2 regions of the Pararhizobium sp. LjRoot238 genome follow, and region 1 is predicted to be linked to the other one. Evidence: predicted binding sites of a transcription regulator. Region 1 holds the regulator's gene; the other holds the start of a gene.

Region 1 (7,363 bases):
TTGCGGCCTATTTCGCCGGACGCTCCCGGGCAATTGCCACCTCGAACGGCAAGCTTTCGGTCCTCCATTCCCTCCCCGGATATCACGGTACCTACGCGGCCATCTGTGCGATCATCCCGGCGGCGTTCGTTCTTGGCGTCTGGGCAATTTCGGCACCCGCCTATATCGACGGCAGCGTGCGCGGCGCCCTTCCGGAAGCGGTGCTCAGCCAGGGCGCGGCGACCACCGAACTCGCGCTTGGCCAGGTGAAGTCCGTCGCCAACGGTTTGAAGCTGCTGGATGACGCGGAACTGGCCGCGCTTAACAACGGCTCCGCCGATCTGCGCGACGTGCTGGCCGCAAACGGTGTTCCACTTGCTGGCAACGGCGAATCCTACATGATCAAATCCGCCGCCCAGTTCAATGCAATGACCTCGACAAGCCGCATCGTCATGGCAGTCGTGGTTCTCCTGATCTCGGTTGCCGGCGCCATCTTCGCGCTGCGCGGCATCTCTGCCCCCTTCCGCGCTCGCAACCAGGTCGAGCGCGTCATGCTCGGCACCCTGATGCTTGCCTCATCCATCGCGATCCTGACGACGATCGGTATCGTCGGCTCGATGCTGTCGGAAGCGATCCGCTTCTTCAATTCGGTTTCAGCGGTCAGCTTCTTCTTCGGCACCGTCTGGGATCCGCGTTTCGCCGCCGCCGGCAGCGAGGCGACGCAGGGCCAGTTCGGCCTCTTGCCGCTCCTCGCAGGCACGCTCTATATCGCTTTCGTCGCCATGCTCTTTGCCGTGCCGATCGGCCTCTTCGCGGCGATCTATATGTCCGAATATGCACGGCCGGCGATCCGCTCGACGGCGAAGCCTCTGCTCGAAATCCTTGCCGGCATCCCGACCATCGTCTACGGCTTCTTCGCCCTCGTCACGGTCGGCCCGTTCCTGCGCGATATTTCCGCCCAGCTGAACGGTCTCGTCACCGGCAACTACGTCTCCTTCATTCAGGCGCAGAGCGTTCTGACGGCGGGTATCGTCATGGGCATCATGCTGATTCCGTTCGTGTCCTCGCTGTCCGACGACATCATCACCCAGGTGCCGCGTGCCCTGCGCGACGGCTCGCTCGGGCTGGGCGCGACCCGGTCGGAGACGATCAAGAAGGTCGTTCTGCCGGCAGCGCTCCCGGGCATCGTCGGCGCGCTGCTCCTCACCGCATCGCGCGCCGTCGGTGAAACCATGATCGTGGTGCTTGCGGCCGGTGTTGCCGCGCGCATGCAGCTCAATCCCTTCGAGGCGATGACGACGGTGACCGTCAAGATCGTCAATCAGCTGACCGGCGACCTTGAGTTCAACTCGCCGCAGACACTGGTGGCTTTCGCGCTTGGGATCACGCTGTTCTGCATCACGCTCTGCCTCAACATCTATGCACTCTACATCGTGCGCAAATATCGGGAACAGTACGAATGACCGAGATCGTTTCCTCTTCGTCCCCCGCCTTCGTGCGCCCCGCTGTAGCCAGACGCGATATCGGCATCAAGCGCCGCTATGCCGCCGAACGCCGTTTCCGTGCCTATGGCATGGCGGCGATCCTCACCGGCCTGTTCTTCCTGTTCGTCCTTCTCTGGACAGTCATTTCGAACGGCTACACGGCCTTCCAGCAGACGACGATCACGCTGCCGATCGAGTTTGCTGAAAAGGTCATCGATCCGAAGAACGAGCGTGCGACAAATCCGGCCAAGCTGATGACGGCCAACTATCCGCTGCTGGTGCGAGACGCTCTCGTCAAGGCGCTCGGCATCGACCCGAAGAGCCGTCCGCTCGTCAAGCAGGCGACGGACATGGTTTCGGCGAGCGCCCGTACTCAACTCCGTGACATTGTGGTCGCCAATCCTTCGGTGATCGGCACGACCATCAACGTGTCGCTTTTAGCGGAAGGCAATATCGACTCGGCCAACAAGGGCCAGATCGACCTGACTGTCGAGGAGGCCAAGCGCAAGGTAAAGGACCAGCAGATCGCCTGGATGAAGACGCTCGCCGATAGCGGTGCCCTGACGAAGGACTTCAACACCGGCATCTTCACCTTCGGCGCCTCCAGCCGCCCGGAAGCGGCAGGCATCGGTGTGGCAGCCCTCGGCTCGCTCTACATGATGCTGATCGTGCTTGCCTTGGCGCTGCCGATCGGCGTCGCCGCGTCCATCTACCTCGAAGAGTTCGCGCCGAAGAACCGGCTGACGGACCTCATCGAGGTCAACATCAACAATCTCGCCGCCGTCCCGTCGATTGTCTACGGTCTGCTTGGCCTGTCGATTTTCATCAACTTCGCCGGAATGCCGCGCTCGGCAGCGGTGGTGGGCGGCCTGGTGCTGACGCTGATGACCCTGCCGACGATCATCATCGCCACCCGTGCGGCGCTGAAGGCCGTCCCGCCATCGATCCGCGCGGCGGCCCTCGGCCTTGGCGCGTCGAAGATGCAGACCATCTTCCACCACGTGTTGCCGCTCGCCATGCCAGGCGTTCTGACCGGCACGATCATCGGTCTTGCGCACGCGCTTGGCGAAACCGCGCCGCTGCTGCTGATCGGCATGGTGGCCTTCGTTGTCGATTTTCCCGGTTCGCCGATGGAACCGTCTACCGCGTTGCCTGTGCAGATCTACATGTGGGCCAACGAAGCCGAACGTGCATTTGTCGAACGGACCTCGGGCGCGATCATCATTCTGTTGATTTTCCTCGTGGTCATGAACCTTGGCGCAATCCTGTTGCGGCGTCGCTTTGAGCGTCGCTGGTAGTGAGGTAAGAACATGAACATGATGTCAGAAGCAGCAGTTGAAAAGGCGCTGGATCAGAAAATGAACACTGTTCCCTTCAAGATGATCGGCAAGGACGTTTCGGTCTATTACGGCGAGAAGCGCGCCCTTTTCGACGTGAACCTCAACGTTCGTGAAAATACGGTCACGGCTCTGATCGGCCCGTCCGGCTGCGGCAAGTCGACCTTCCTGCGCACCTTGAACCGCATGAACGATACGATCGACAACTGCCGGGTCACCGGCAAGATCACGCTCGACGAGGAGGATATCTACGATCCGGACATCGACGTGGTTGAACTGCGGGCGCGTGTCGGCATGGTGTTCCAGAAGCCGAACCCCTTCCCGAAGTCGATCTACGAGAATGTCTCCTACGGCCCGAAAATCCATGGCCTGGCACGCTCCAAGGCTGAATTCGACCAGATCGTCGAAACCAGCCTGCACAAGGCAGGTCTCTGGAACGAGGTGAAGGATCGTCTGCATGAGCCGGGCACCGGTCTCTCCGGTGGTCAGCAGCAGCGCTTGTGCATTGCGCGCGCCGTTGCCGTCAGCCCGGAAGTCATCCTGATGGACGAGCCCTGCTCGGCTCTGGACCCGATCGCGACCGCCAAGGTCGAGGAACTGATCCACGAACTGCGCACCAACTTCACCATCGTCATCGTAACCCACTCGATGCAGCAGGCAGCGCGCGTTTCGCAACGCACTGCCATGTTCCATCTCGGCAATCTCGTCGAGGAAAACGACACCGACAAGATGTTCACCAATCCGGATGACCAGCGCACCCAGGACTACATCATGGGCCGCTTCGGCTGACGATATGTCTTGCCGTTCCCAATTAGGGGGACGGCGGCGCCCTTGAAACCGGATTGTGACGCAAGGAAAAACGATCATGTCCACGCACATTGCTTCCGTCTACGACGAAGATCTCAAATACCTGAACCGGCGCATCTCCGAGATGGGCGGCCTTGCCGAGCAGATGGTCGCCGAATCCGTGCGGGCACTGGTCAATGCCGACCTCGCGCTTGCTCAGAAGGTCATCTCCGACGACGCCATCATGGATGAGGCCGAACGCCAGATCGGCGAGAAGGCGATCGTCACCATCGCCAAGCGCCAGCCGATGGCAGCTGACCTGCGCGAAATCATGGGCTCCATCCGTATTGCTGCCGATCTCGAGCGCGTCGGCGATCTCGGGAAGAACACGGCTAAGCGGGTGATCGCCGTTTCGAGCGCCAGCCTGCCGCGTCAGCTGGCTCGCGGGCTCGAGCACTTGGCGGAACTCGCGCTGATGCAACTCAAGGAAGTGCTCGACGTCTATGCGTCGCGTTCGCCGGAAAAGGCCAACAGCATTCGCGAGAGGGACAACGAAATCGATGCGATCTACACATCGCTGTTTCGCGAGCTCCTGACCTACATGATGGAAGATCCGCGCAACATCACGCCGTGCACGCATCTTCTGTTCTGCGCCAAGAATATCGAGCGCATCGGCGACCACGCGACAAACATCGCCGAGACGATCTATTACATGGCGACCGGCTCCCAGCCGGCAGGGGAACGCCCGAAGGACGATACTGCCAACACCGTCGGCGCGATCGGCAATTGATCTGCCACGCCGGATCAAACGTAAGTAAGTGAAATCTAACATTTGACTGCTCGAACGGCCTTCGGGCCGCCGGGCGAGCCCCTTGCATTGAGGGCAAGGCGTCAAGGAGTTGAGACCGCATGCTACCAAGAATTGCCGTTGTCGAAGACGAGGAGGCGCTGAGCGTTCTCCTGCGTTACAATCTTGAGGCCGAAGGGTTTGAAGTCGATACGATCAACCGCGGCGACGAAGCGGAAATTCGCCTCCAGGAGCGCCTGCCGGACCTCTTGATCCTCGATTGGATGCTGCCGGGCGTTTCTGGCATCGAACTGTGCCGCAGGCTTCGCCAGCGTTCCGAAACCGAGCGCCTGCCGATCATCATGCTGACGGCGCGCGGTGAAGAGAGCGAGCGGGTACGCGGCCTTTCCACCGGCGCCGACGACTATGTGGTGAAGCCGTTCTCGACGCCGGAGCTGATGGCGCGGGTGAAGGCGATGCTGCGGCGCGCCAAGCCGGAGGTGCTGTCGACGCTGCTGAAATGCGGCGATATCGAACTCGACCGCGAAACCCACCGCGTCCACCGCAAGACCCGCGAGGTTCGTCTGGGCCCAACCGAGTTTCGGCTGTTGGAATTCTTCATGGCCTCGCCCGGTCGGGTCTTTTCGCGCTCGCAACTGCTGGACGGCGTCTGGGGCCACGACATCTATGTCGACGAGCGCACTGTCGACGTTCACGTCGGTCGCCTGCGCAAGGCGTTGAACTTCTCCAACATGCAGGATGTGATCCGCACCGTGCGCGGCGCGGGCTATTCCCTGGAGAGCTGATTGCATAGTGAGTGACACACGAACATGAAAAAGGGGCCGGCCGGCCCCTTTTTCATGTTCGGTAGTCCGCGACCTTCAGCGAGCCCGGCGGCGTTCTGCGGAAGGCTGGTAGGCCAGCTTTGCGTGGAAGGTGCAGTAGGGCGAGGTGTCGGGCGAGTCGTTGCCGCAGAAATGGAATTCTTCCTTCATCGGATCGCCGATCGGCCATTTGCAGGTGCGGTCGGTGAGCTGCGTCAGCGCCAGACGGCGTGACATCGGCACGACCACGTTGCCGGCCGGTGCGACGTCCTGATCCTCGATGGCGTCGATTTCCACCTCTTCCTTCATGACAGTGGCACCGGTGGTGCGTGTCACGGTGCGGGTGGTGATGCGCGCGGCGTAATTCGGCGCGCGCGGCGCAGATGTTGCCGGACGCTTGGCGCGGGCGGTGGTCGCCGTGCTGCCGCCGGCCTTGGCACGGCCAGGCAGGCAAAGCCGGTGGACCTTGCCGATAACCGCGTTTCGGCTGACGCCGCCGAGCTGCGCGGCGATCTGGCTCGCGCTCAATCCTTCTGACCACAACTTCTTGAGTTTCTCGACCCGCTCGTCAGTCCAGTTCATGGTCTTCTCTCCATTCACAGCGTTGGTGATGGTCGAATCCTCCACCGTACCCCGGACAGACTCCGAGGCTGAAACGCGATAACTCTTTTGGTGACTAGGTCCGCCGCATGCGTTCTAGTAATTGTTTGTTAAGGTAGAGGTAGGGGGACTCGCTGACAAGAGTCCCCGGAATCCGAGCGAATCGATTTTCGAGTTTTCCCCAACTTGCTTGGCATGCGTGGCATTTTTGCAAGAGTGCCGTTCGAAAAAATCGATGTCGCGACACTGGCGCGATTTGCCGCAAATCACGGGCTTTTGTTGACATTGCGGTGCGAAATGAAGATAGTGATTTCGCCGCCGCGAGGCGGCATTTTGATTTTTTAAGGGCTGGCCACAGTCCAGCGTAGAAGCTGACCGAAACAATCACCGCGATGATTGAGGAGACATGCGCCATGGCCGATGCCACGCCGCTTTATGACACATATGCCCGCGCCCCCTTGCGGTTCGAGCGCGGCGAAGGCGTCTGGCTGGTTGCGGAGGACGGTACGCGCTATCTCGATTTCGCCGCCGGCGTGGCGGTCAATTCGCTCGGCCATGCCCATCCGCACCTCGTTTCAGCGCTGAAGGAGCAGGCCGACAAGGTCTGGCATCTCTCCAATCTGTATGAAGTTCCCGGCCAGGAGAGCCTCAGCCGCCGCCTGACGGAGGCGACCTTCGCCGACAAGGTGTTCTTCACCAATTCCGGTGCGGAAGCGCTCGAATGCGCCATCAAGACGGCGCGGCGCTATCACTTTTCCAAAGGACACCCGGAAAAGTTCCACATCATCACCTTCGAAGGCGCTTTCCATGGCCGGACGCTCGCGACCATCGCCGCCGGCGGCCAGGCAAAGTATCTCGAAGGCTTCGGCCCGAAGGCTCCGGGCTTCTACCAGGTTCCTTTCAACGACATGGCGGCGCTCAAGGCTGCCATCACGGAGGAAACCGCCGCGATCCTGATCGAGCCGATCCAGGGCGAAGGCGGTATCCGCACGGTTTCCAAGGAATTCCTGCAGGAGTTGCGCTCCCTCTGCGACGAATACGGCCTGCTTCTGATCCTCGACGAGGTTCAATGCGGCATCGGCCGGACCGGTAAGCTGTTTGCCTATGAATGGGCAGGCCTCACGCCCGACATCATGGCCGTCGCCAAGGGCATCGGCGGCGGCTTCCCGCTCGGCGCCTGCCTTGCGACAGCGGATGCGGCTTCCGGCATGGTCGCCGGAACGCATGGATCGACCTATGGCGGCAATCCGCTGGCGATGGCCGTCGGCAATGCCGTTCTCGATATCGTTCTGGCCGATGGTTTCCTGCAGCATGTCCGCGATGTGGCGCTGGTTTTCCGCCAGGGCCTCGCCTCGCTTGCCGATCGTTTCCCCGATATTATCGAGGAAATCCGGGGCGAAGGCCTGATGCTCGGCATCAAGGCCAAGGTGCCGTCCGCAGACCTGCTCAAGGCGATCCGCGCCGAGCGGCTTCTGGCCGTGCCTGCGGGTGAAAATGTCATCCGCCTGCTGCCGCCGCTGGTGACGACGGCCGAGGAGGCCCGCGAAGGCCTGGCGCGGTTTGAGC
Region 2 (7,363 bases), 820 kb from region 1:
GACACCAGCAGTCCGCCGCGCGGCAGCGTCACCGCAACGGCAGCACCGGCCGCGCCAATGAGAGTAATGGCGGGCGTGCCGGCGAGCAGCGTCAGTATGGTCGCACCGATCGCAAGCTCGTTCATGTTCATGAACAGCCCCAGCAGCGGCGAGGCGATCACCAGCGGCAGGCCGGTTGCCGTCCAGTGCGCCAGGCACTTCACCAGCACCGTCAGCACCAGCGGCGTCTCCTGCATCAGCATGAGATCAAGCGAGCCGTCCTCCCGCTCCGCCTGGAACAGTCGGTCGAGCCCGAGCAGGGAGGCAAGCAGCGCGCCGATCCACAGGATCGCCGGCCCGATCCGCGACAGGAGATTGAGATCTGGACCGACGGCAAACGGCACGACGGCGACCACCGTCATGAAGAACAACACGCCGATCAGCGCCCCGCCACCGGCGCGCATGGCGAGTCTGAGGTCGCGGAGGAAGAGGGAGGTCATGGGTGAACCCCTCCCGCGCGGAGGGTTTCACCCCCCTCTGTCGGCGATGCCGACATCTCCCCCACAAGGGGGGAGATCATTCTTTTCCCACTCGCCCTCATCAATATTCCGCCAGCCAAGATTCCTTGAAGAGGTGCGGCTGGTGATCTCCCCCCTTGTGGGGGAGATGTCACGAAGTGACAGAGGGGGGTGATTGCGGCAAACTCGATATTCAAACCAATCCCCCTGCAACACCCGCAAACCCCGTCATCCGCAATTCCCGCGCCGTCTCCACCCCCAACGGCTGGTGCGTTGCCGCAACGACGATGCCGCCCGCGCCGAGATGCCGGGTCACCAACGCCGCAAACAGCCTGTCGGCACTGGCATCGAGTGCCGCCGTCGGTTCGTCCAAAAGCCAGACGGGCCGATAGGCGACCAGCAGTTTCGCCATCGCCATCCGCCGCTGCTGGCCGGCCGAAAGGTAGCCGAACGGCAGGTGGGAAATGCCGCCGAGCCCGAGCGCCTCCGTGGCGTCCTCAACTGCTATCCCGGCCCCTCCGGCCGAATCACCCATGAAGGATTTCCAGAAGGAAAGATTTTCCTCGACCGTGAGCTCGCGCTTCATTGCATTGCGGTGGCCGAGATAGTGGCAGAGCTCGCGCGGATGGCCAATTTCCGACGCGACTCCATCCAGCCGCACCTTGCCTGATTCCGCGCTGAGAAGGCCTGCCAGAACGCGCAACAGGGTCGATTTTCCCGAGCCGTTCGGACCCGTCACCACAAGGGCTTCGCCGGCCACAAGCACGAAGGAAATATCGTGGAAAATCAGGTCCTCGCCGCGCTTCGCACTGAGGCCTTCGACGACGAGGCTGATCGGCATTCACATTCCTTTTACGACGTTCGTCGCAACGCAAAAAAATTGTCTCAAATTGGTCGCCCTTGGTCTGGCACGTTCCGGAGAAATTATCTATAACCGCCCCAACACGCCAGCGGTCGGCGTGAATTTCATCCTAGCGCCGAACATGGAATGATTTCCACGTACGGACAGCGGAAATGGCCGTACCCGCATCCCATATCGCGCATAAAATGCGCTCGGGCGTTCGTACGTCAATTTTGGCGATCAAACGGAACGGGGTATCCAGTGTCCAAATCCCTTGACAGTTTCAATTGTCGGTCGACGCTCTCGGTCAACGGCACAGACTATGTCTATTACAGCCTGCCGAAAGCCGAGGCGAACGGCCTAACCGGCGTTTCCAAGCTCCCCTATTCGATGAAGGTCCTGCTCGAGAACCTGCTGCGCAACGAAGACGACCGCTCGGTCACCAAGCAGGACATCCTGAATGTCGCCGCCTGGCTTACCGATAAGGGTACGGCTGAAAACGAGATCGCCTACCGCCCGGCCCGCGTGCTGATGCAGGACTTCACCGGCGTTCCGGCTGTCGTGGACCTCGCCGCGATGCGCGACGCGATGGTCTCGCTCGGCGGCGATCCTGAAAAGATCAATCCGCTGGTTCCCGTCGATCTCGTCATCGACCACTCGGTCATCGTCGACGAATTCGGCACGCCGACCGCCTTTGCCAAGAACGTCGAGCTCGAATACGAGCGCAACGGCGAGCGCTACCGCTTCCTGAAGTGGGGCCAGCAGGCATTCAAGAATTTCCGCGTCGTTCCGCCCGGCACCGGCATCTGTCACCAGGTGAACCTCGAATATCTCGGCCAGACCGTTTGGACCAAGGAAGAAGACGGCGAGATCACCGCCTATCCGGATACCTGCGTCGGCACCGACAGCCACACGACCATGATCAACGGTCTCGGCGTCCTCGGCTGGGGCGTCGGCGGCATCGAGGCTGAAGCGGCCATGCTCGGCCAGCCTGTCTCCATGCTCCTGCCTGAAGTCATCGGCTTCAAGCTGACCGGCAAGCTCAAGGAAGGCGTCACCGCGACCGACCTCGTGCTGATGGTCGTGCAGATGCTGCGCAAGAAGGGCGTCGTCTCCAAGTTCGTCGAATTCTTCGGCTCGGGCCTGAACAACATGACGCTCGCCGACCGCGCGACGATCGGCAACATGGGTCCGGAATACGGCGCGACCTGCGGCTTCTTCCCGGTCGATTCCGAAACCATCAACTACCTCACCATGTCCGGCCGCGAAGAACAGCGCATCGCGCTGGTCGAAGCCTATTCGAAGGCGCAAGGCATGTGGCGCGAAGGTGACGGCGCCGAACTCGTCTTCACCGACACGCTCGAACTCGACCTCGGCGACGTGGTTCCCGCCATGGCGGGTCCGAAGCGTCCGGAAGGCCGCATCCCGCTCGAAAACATCGCATCCGGTTTCGCAGCCTCGCTCGAAAACGACTACAAGAAGCCGGGCCAGCTTGAAAACCGCTATGCCGTCGAAGGCACCGATTTCGACCTCGGCCATGGCGATGTGGCGATTGCCGCCATCACCTCCTGCACCAACACCTCGAACCCGTCGGTGCTGATCGCGGCCGGCCTTCTCGCCCGCAACGCCGTTGCCAAGGGCCTGAAGACCAAGCCGTGGGTCAAGACCTCGCTCGCACCGGGAAGCCAAGTTGTCGGCGAATACCTCGCCAAGTCCGGCCTACAGGCTGACCTCGACAAGCTCGGCTTCAACCTCGTCGGCTTCGGCTGCACGACCTGCATCGGCAATTCCGGCCCGCTGCCGGGCCCGGTGTCAAAGACCATCAATGACAAGGGCCTGATCGCCGCCGGCGTTCTCTCTGGCAACCGCAACTTCGAAGGCCGCATCTCGCCGGACGTCCAGGCCAACTACCTCGCCTCGCCGCCTCTGGTCGTCGCCTATGCGCTCGCCGGTACCGTCCAGAAGGACCTGACGACCGAGCCGCTCGGAACGGGCAGTGACGGACAGCCGGTCTACCTCAAGGATATCTGGCCGACCTCGCAGGAAATTCAGGAATTCATCCTGAAATACGTCACCCGCGCGCTCTACGCATCGAAATATGCCGACGTGTTCAAGGGCGACGAGAACTGGCAGGCGGTTCAGGTTCCGGCCGGCCAGACCTACGCCTGGGACGACAACTCCACCTACGTGCAGAACCCGCCCTACTTCGTCGGCATGGGCAAGACCGGTTCGGGCATCTCCGACATCAAGGGCGCGCGCGTCCTCGGCCTGTTCGGCGACAAGATCACCACCGACCACATTTCGCCGGCCGGTTCGATCAAGGCGGCGTCTCCGGCCGGTGCCTACCTCATCGACCACGGCGTCGGCGTTGCCGACTTCAACCAGTACGGCACGCGCCGCGGCAACCATGAAGTGATGATGCGCGGCACCTTTGCCAATATCCGCATCCGCAACCACATGATGGGTCCGAACGGCAAGGAAGGCGGGTACACGATCCACTATCCTTCGAAGGAAGAGATGTCGATCTACGACGCCGCCATGCAGTACAAGGCCGAGGGCGTTCCGCTCGTCATCTTCGCGGGTGTCGAATACGGCAACGGTTCCTCGCGCGACTGGGCGGCCAAGGGCACCAATCTCTTGGGCGTCAAGGCCGTGATCGCCCAGTCCTTCGAGCGCATCCACCGCTCCAACCTCGTCGGCATGGGCATCGTGCCCTTCGTCTTCGAGCAGGGCACGGCCTGGGAAACGCTCGGTCTCAAGGGCGACGAGATCGTCCAGATCGACGGGCTGACCAACGTGCAGCCGCGCGAAAAGCGGGTTGCCAAGATCACCTACAGCGACGGCACGGTGAAGGAAGTTCCGCTCATCTGCCGAATCGATACGCTCGATGAGGTGACCTACATGAACAATGGCGGCATCCTGCAGACCGTTCTGCGCGATCTCGCCGCCTGATCGACCTGTTTTGAAATAAAAGGCCGGGGCCGCAAAGTCCCGGCCTTTTTGCGTCTGACTGGCGGAGGCCTGCGATGCCGCGCGCCTCACTCCAACGTGACTTTCTGTTGAAAGGCGAGCGGCGTATGAAGAGGTTCCGATTGCTTCGCAGCTCTCCGCATCCTTGAAATGGAACTCCCGATGCCTGGATCACTGAACCTTCGCCGCATCATGCTCGCCTGTGGCCTTGGCCTTATGGCGCTGCCTGCCGCCGCCGGCGAACCGGCAGGTGTCGTCGAATTGTTCACCAGCCAGGGCTGTTCCTCCTGCCCGCCGGCGGATGCGGCCCTGAAAAAGCTGATCGACGACGGCAAGGTGGTCGCACTTTCCTATCACGTCGATTACTGGAACTATCTCGGCTGGGCCGACACGCTCGCCACCAAGGACAACACCGCCCGGCAATATGCCTATGCCAGGATGCTCGGCCGCAGCGGTGTCTACACGCCCCAGGCCATCCTCAACGGACGTGACCACATCAACGGCGCTGATCTCGATGGCATTAACCGGCGGCTGTCGGAAATGACCGTCAAAGGCAAGGGCTTGGCCGTTCCAGTCAACGCGACCCTGCGCAAGGACGAGGTCGACATCAACGTCGGCGCCGGCAATGGCAAGGCCAATGTCGTCGTCGTCTATTTCAACCGCGAACAGCTGGTGGACGTCAAAAAGGGCGAAAACAGCGGCAGGACGATCTCCTACTGGCATTCCGTTCGCGATATCCAGACGATCGGCATGTGGGACGGCAAACCGGCCAATTTCGTGCTGCCGGCCTCGGTCCTCAATGACGGCAAAAATGGCGGCTGCGCCGTGCTCTTGCAGAAGATGAAGGACGATGAAACGCCCGGTGCGATCCTCGGCGCGACGACCGTCATGGCGGACAAAGCCGCGAACTGACGGCTTCAAATTCTGGTTCGGCCCGGCAGCATCGAGGGGCTGGGGCTGAGGGTTCGAAGATACCGGACCGAACCTGCCAAGTTTCTTGGCAACGGGCGCTGCCAGGAAACATGGCGTTTGGAGTGGCCGCGCCCGATGGGCGCTAGATGGCCAACCACTCCAAGACTGCGCCCGCTCGAAAAACGCATTCCTCGAACGGACAGGCAGACCAGACACTCGGGAGGACTCCCCCATGTCGGCGAGCGCGAGTGTCGTTTCGAATTGGGGCACGGTTTAGGCTGAAATGCGGCACAACAAAAAAAGTCTCCGGCAATCCGGGGTGGCTTGCGGCTTGCATTTCGGCGAAGGTCAGGCAAACTGTAACCGTCCTGTCACAATAAAAGCCGGGGTACAGATGACCGATCAGCCGGATTTGCCGCAAGGCGAGACCCGTTCCGAAAGGCAGCCAACCTCCAATGTGGTTGTCCACCTGCACGAATACCGCAGCGGCAGCCAGGACCCGCCCCCCATTACCTTCCACCGCAGGGAACTCGACCTGATCCTCAGGGTCTACGGTCGCATGGTCGGCGAGGGAGAATGGCGCGACTACGCGATGGACCACCTGCGCGACAGGGCGGTCTTCTCGGTATTCAAGCGGTCGGGAGAAATGCCGCTGTTCCGGATCGAGAAAAACCCGAAACTGGCGGCAAAACAGGGCGCCTACAGCGTTGTCAACACCCAAGGGATGATCCTGAAACGCGGCCATGACCTGCAGCAGGTCCTGAAAGTCTTCGACAAGATGCTGAAGCTGATCGAAACCTGATTCAGCCGCGATACAGCGTATCCGGATAGACGCCGGGCTCCGGATCGGTCGTCAAGCCCTCGCCGAGCGGCAGTTGCATGATGATCGTATCGAGCCAGCGGCCGTGCTTGAAGCCGGTGCCCTTCATCAACCCGCCATGTTCGAAGCCGGCCGCGCGGTGCACCGCCACCGACGCCGGATGCGCGCCGCCGATGACGGCGACCATCTGCCGAAAACCGAGTTCCGTGCAGCGCCTGATGAGTTCGGCCAGCAGCGCCTTGCCCGCACCCTGGCCCCTTGATTCCGGCGCCAGATAGATCGAATCCTCGACCAGAAACCGATAGGCCGGGCGCGTGCGGAATGCAGAGGCATAGGCGTAGCCGAGCAGGGCACCATCCGCATTGACCGCGGCGATATAGGGGTAACCATTGCTGATGATCGCTGAAAACCGCGACGCCATTTCCGCTTCGGCCGGCGGTGTCATCTCATAGGATGCAACGCCGTTAAGCACCGATTCCCGGTAAATATTGGTGATCGCCGAAATGTCGGAGAGGGTGGCATCGCGCAGGGTGAAAGACATGGGAAGGCCTGATTGGATGGAGGTAACCTGTTCTCTCTCATACCGGGATGGGGCGATCAAGCAAGCGCCAAACGTTGGAGACCGGGCAACAAAAAAGGCGGCCGAAGCCGCCTTTTTCGATTGTCTAGAGGTTCCGGTTATTCGCGGTTTCCAAGGAAACGCAACATGAAGAGGAACAGGTTGATGAAGTCGAGGTAGAGCGTCAGAGCGCCCATGATGGCCTTGCGGCCGGCGACTTCGGCACCGTCTGCTTCGAAGTACATTTCCTTGATCTTCTGGGTGTCCCAGGCGGTCAAGCCGGCGAAGATCAGAACGCCGATGACGGAGATCGCAAAATCAAGCGCGGACGAGCCGAGGAAGATGTTGACGACCGAGGCGATGATCAGGCCGAACAGACCCATGATCAGGAACGAGCCCATGCCGGACAGGTCACGCTTGGTGGTGTAGCCGTAGAGCGACAGACCGCCGAACGAAGCCGCCGTGACGAAGAACGTCTGGACGATGCTCTGGCCGGTATAGATCAGGAAGATCGACGACAGCGAAAGACCCATCAGGCCCGCATAGACCCAGAAGGTGGTCTGCGCGGCGGACACGCTCATGGAGTTGATGCGGAAGCTCATGTAGAACACCAGTGCCAACGGCGCGAGCATGACGACCCACTTCAGCGGGCTCACGTAGATCGCCTGACCGAAGGCGGTCAGCTGTCCGTCCGCAAATGCGAATTGGAACGCGGCGTAGGCGGCGATACCGGTGATCGCCAGACCAAGGGCCATCAGGTTGTA

What was found. The regulator PhoB, encoded in region 1, activates phosphate uptake and scavenging genes when phosphate is short. The targets are predictions, from matches to a motif close to TGTCATNNANCTGTCAT.
Region 2: the regulator PhoB is predicted to act here: its motif matches at 5,579-5,595, upstream of ACSQ3F_RS07540 (DUF2794 domain-containing protein).

The regions. Positions count from the first base shown of each region.
Region 1 covers NZ_CAXUPP020000001.1:706,876-714,238, reverse strand. Annotated here, with positions in the region: gene pstC (phosphate ABC transporter permease subunit PstC) at 1-1,442, shown strand, start outside; gene pstA (phosphate ABC transporter permease PstA) at 1,439-2,761, shown strand; gene pstB (phosphate ABC transporter ATP-binding protein PstB) at 2,774-3,589, shown strand; gene phoU (phosphate signaling complex protein PhoU) at 3,666-4,376, shown strand; gene phoB (phosphate regulon transcriptional regulator PhoB) at 4,496-5,179, shown strand; gene ACSQ3F_RS03615 (GcrA family cell cycle regulator) at 5,255-5,779, opposite strand; gene ACSQ3F_RS03610 (aspartate aminotransferase family protein) at 6,211-7,363, shown strand, end outside.
Region 2 covers NZ_CAXUPP020000001.1:1,528,774-1,536,136, reverse strand. Annotated here, with positions in the region: gene ccmB (heme exporter protein CcmB) at 1-479, opposite strand, end outside; gene ccmA (heme ABC exporter ATP-binding protein CcmA) at 691-1,332, opposite strand; gene acnA (aconitate hydratase AcnA) at 1,600-4,290, shown strand; gene ACSQ3F_RS07545 (DUF1223 domain-containing protein) at 4,501-5,220, shown strand; gene ACSQ3F_RS07540 (DUF2794 domain-containing protein) at 5,615-6,022, shown strand; gene ACSQ3F_RS07535 (N-acetyltransferase family protein) at 6,024-6,581, opposite strand; gene ACSQ3F_RS07530 (Bax inhibitor-1/YccA family protein) at 6,719-7,363, opposite strand, start outside.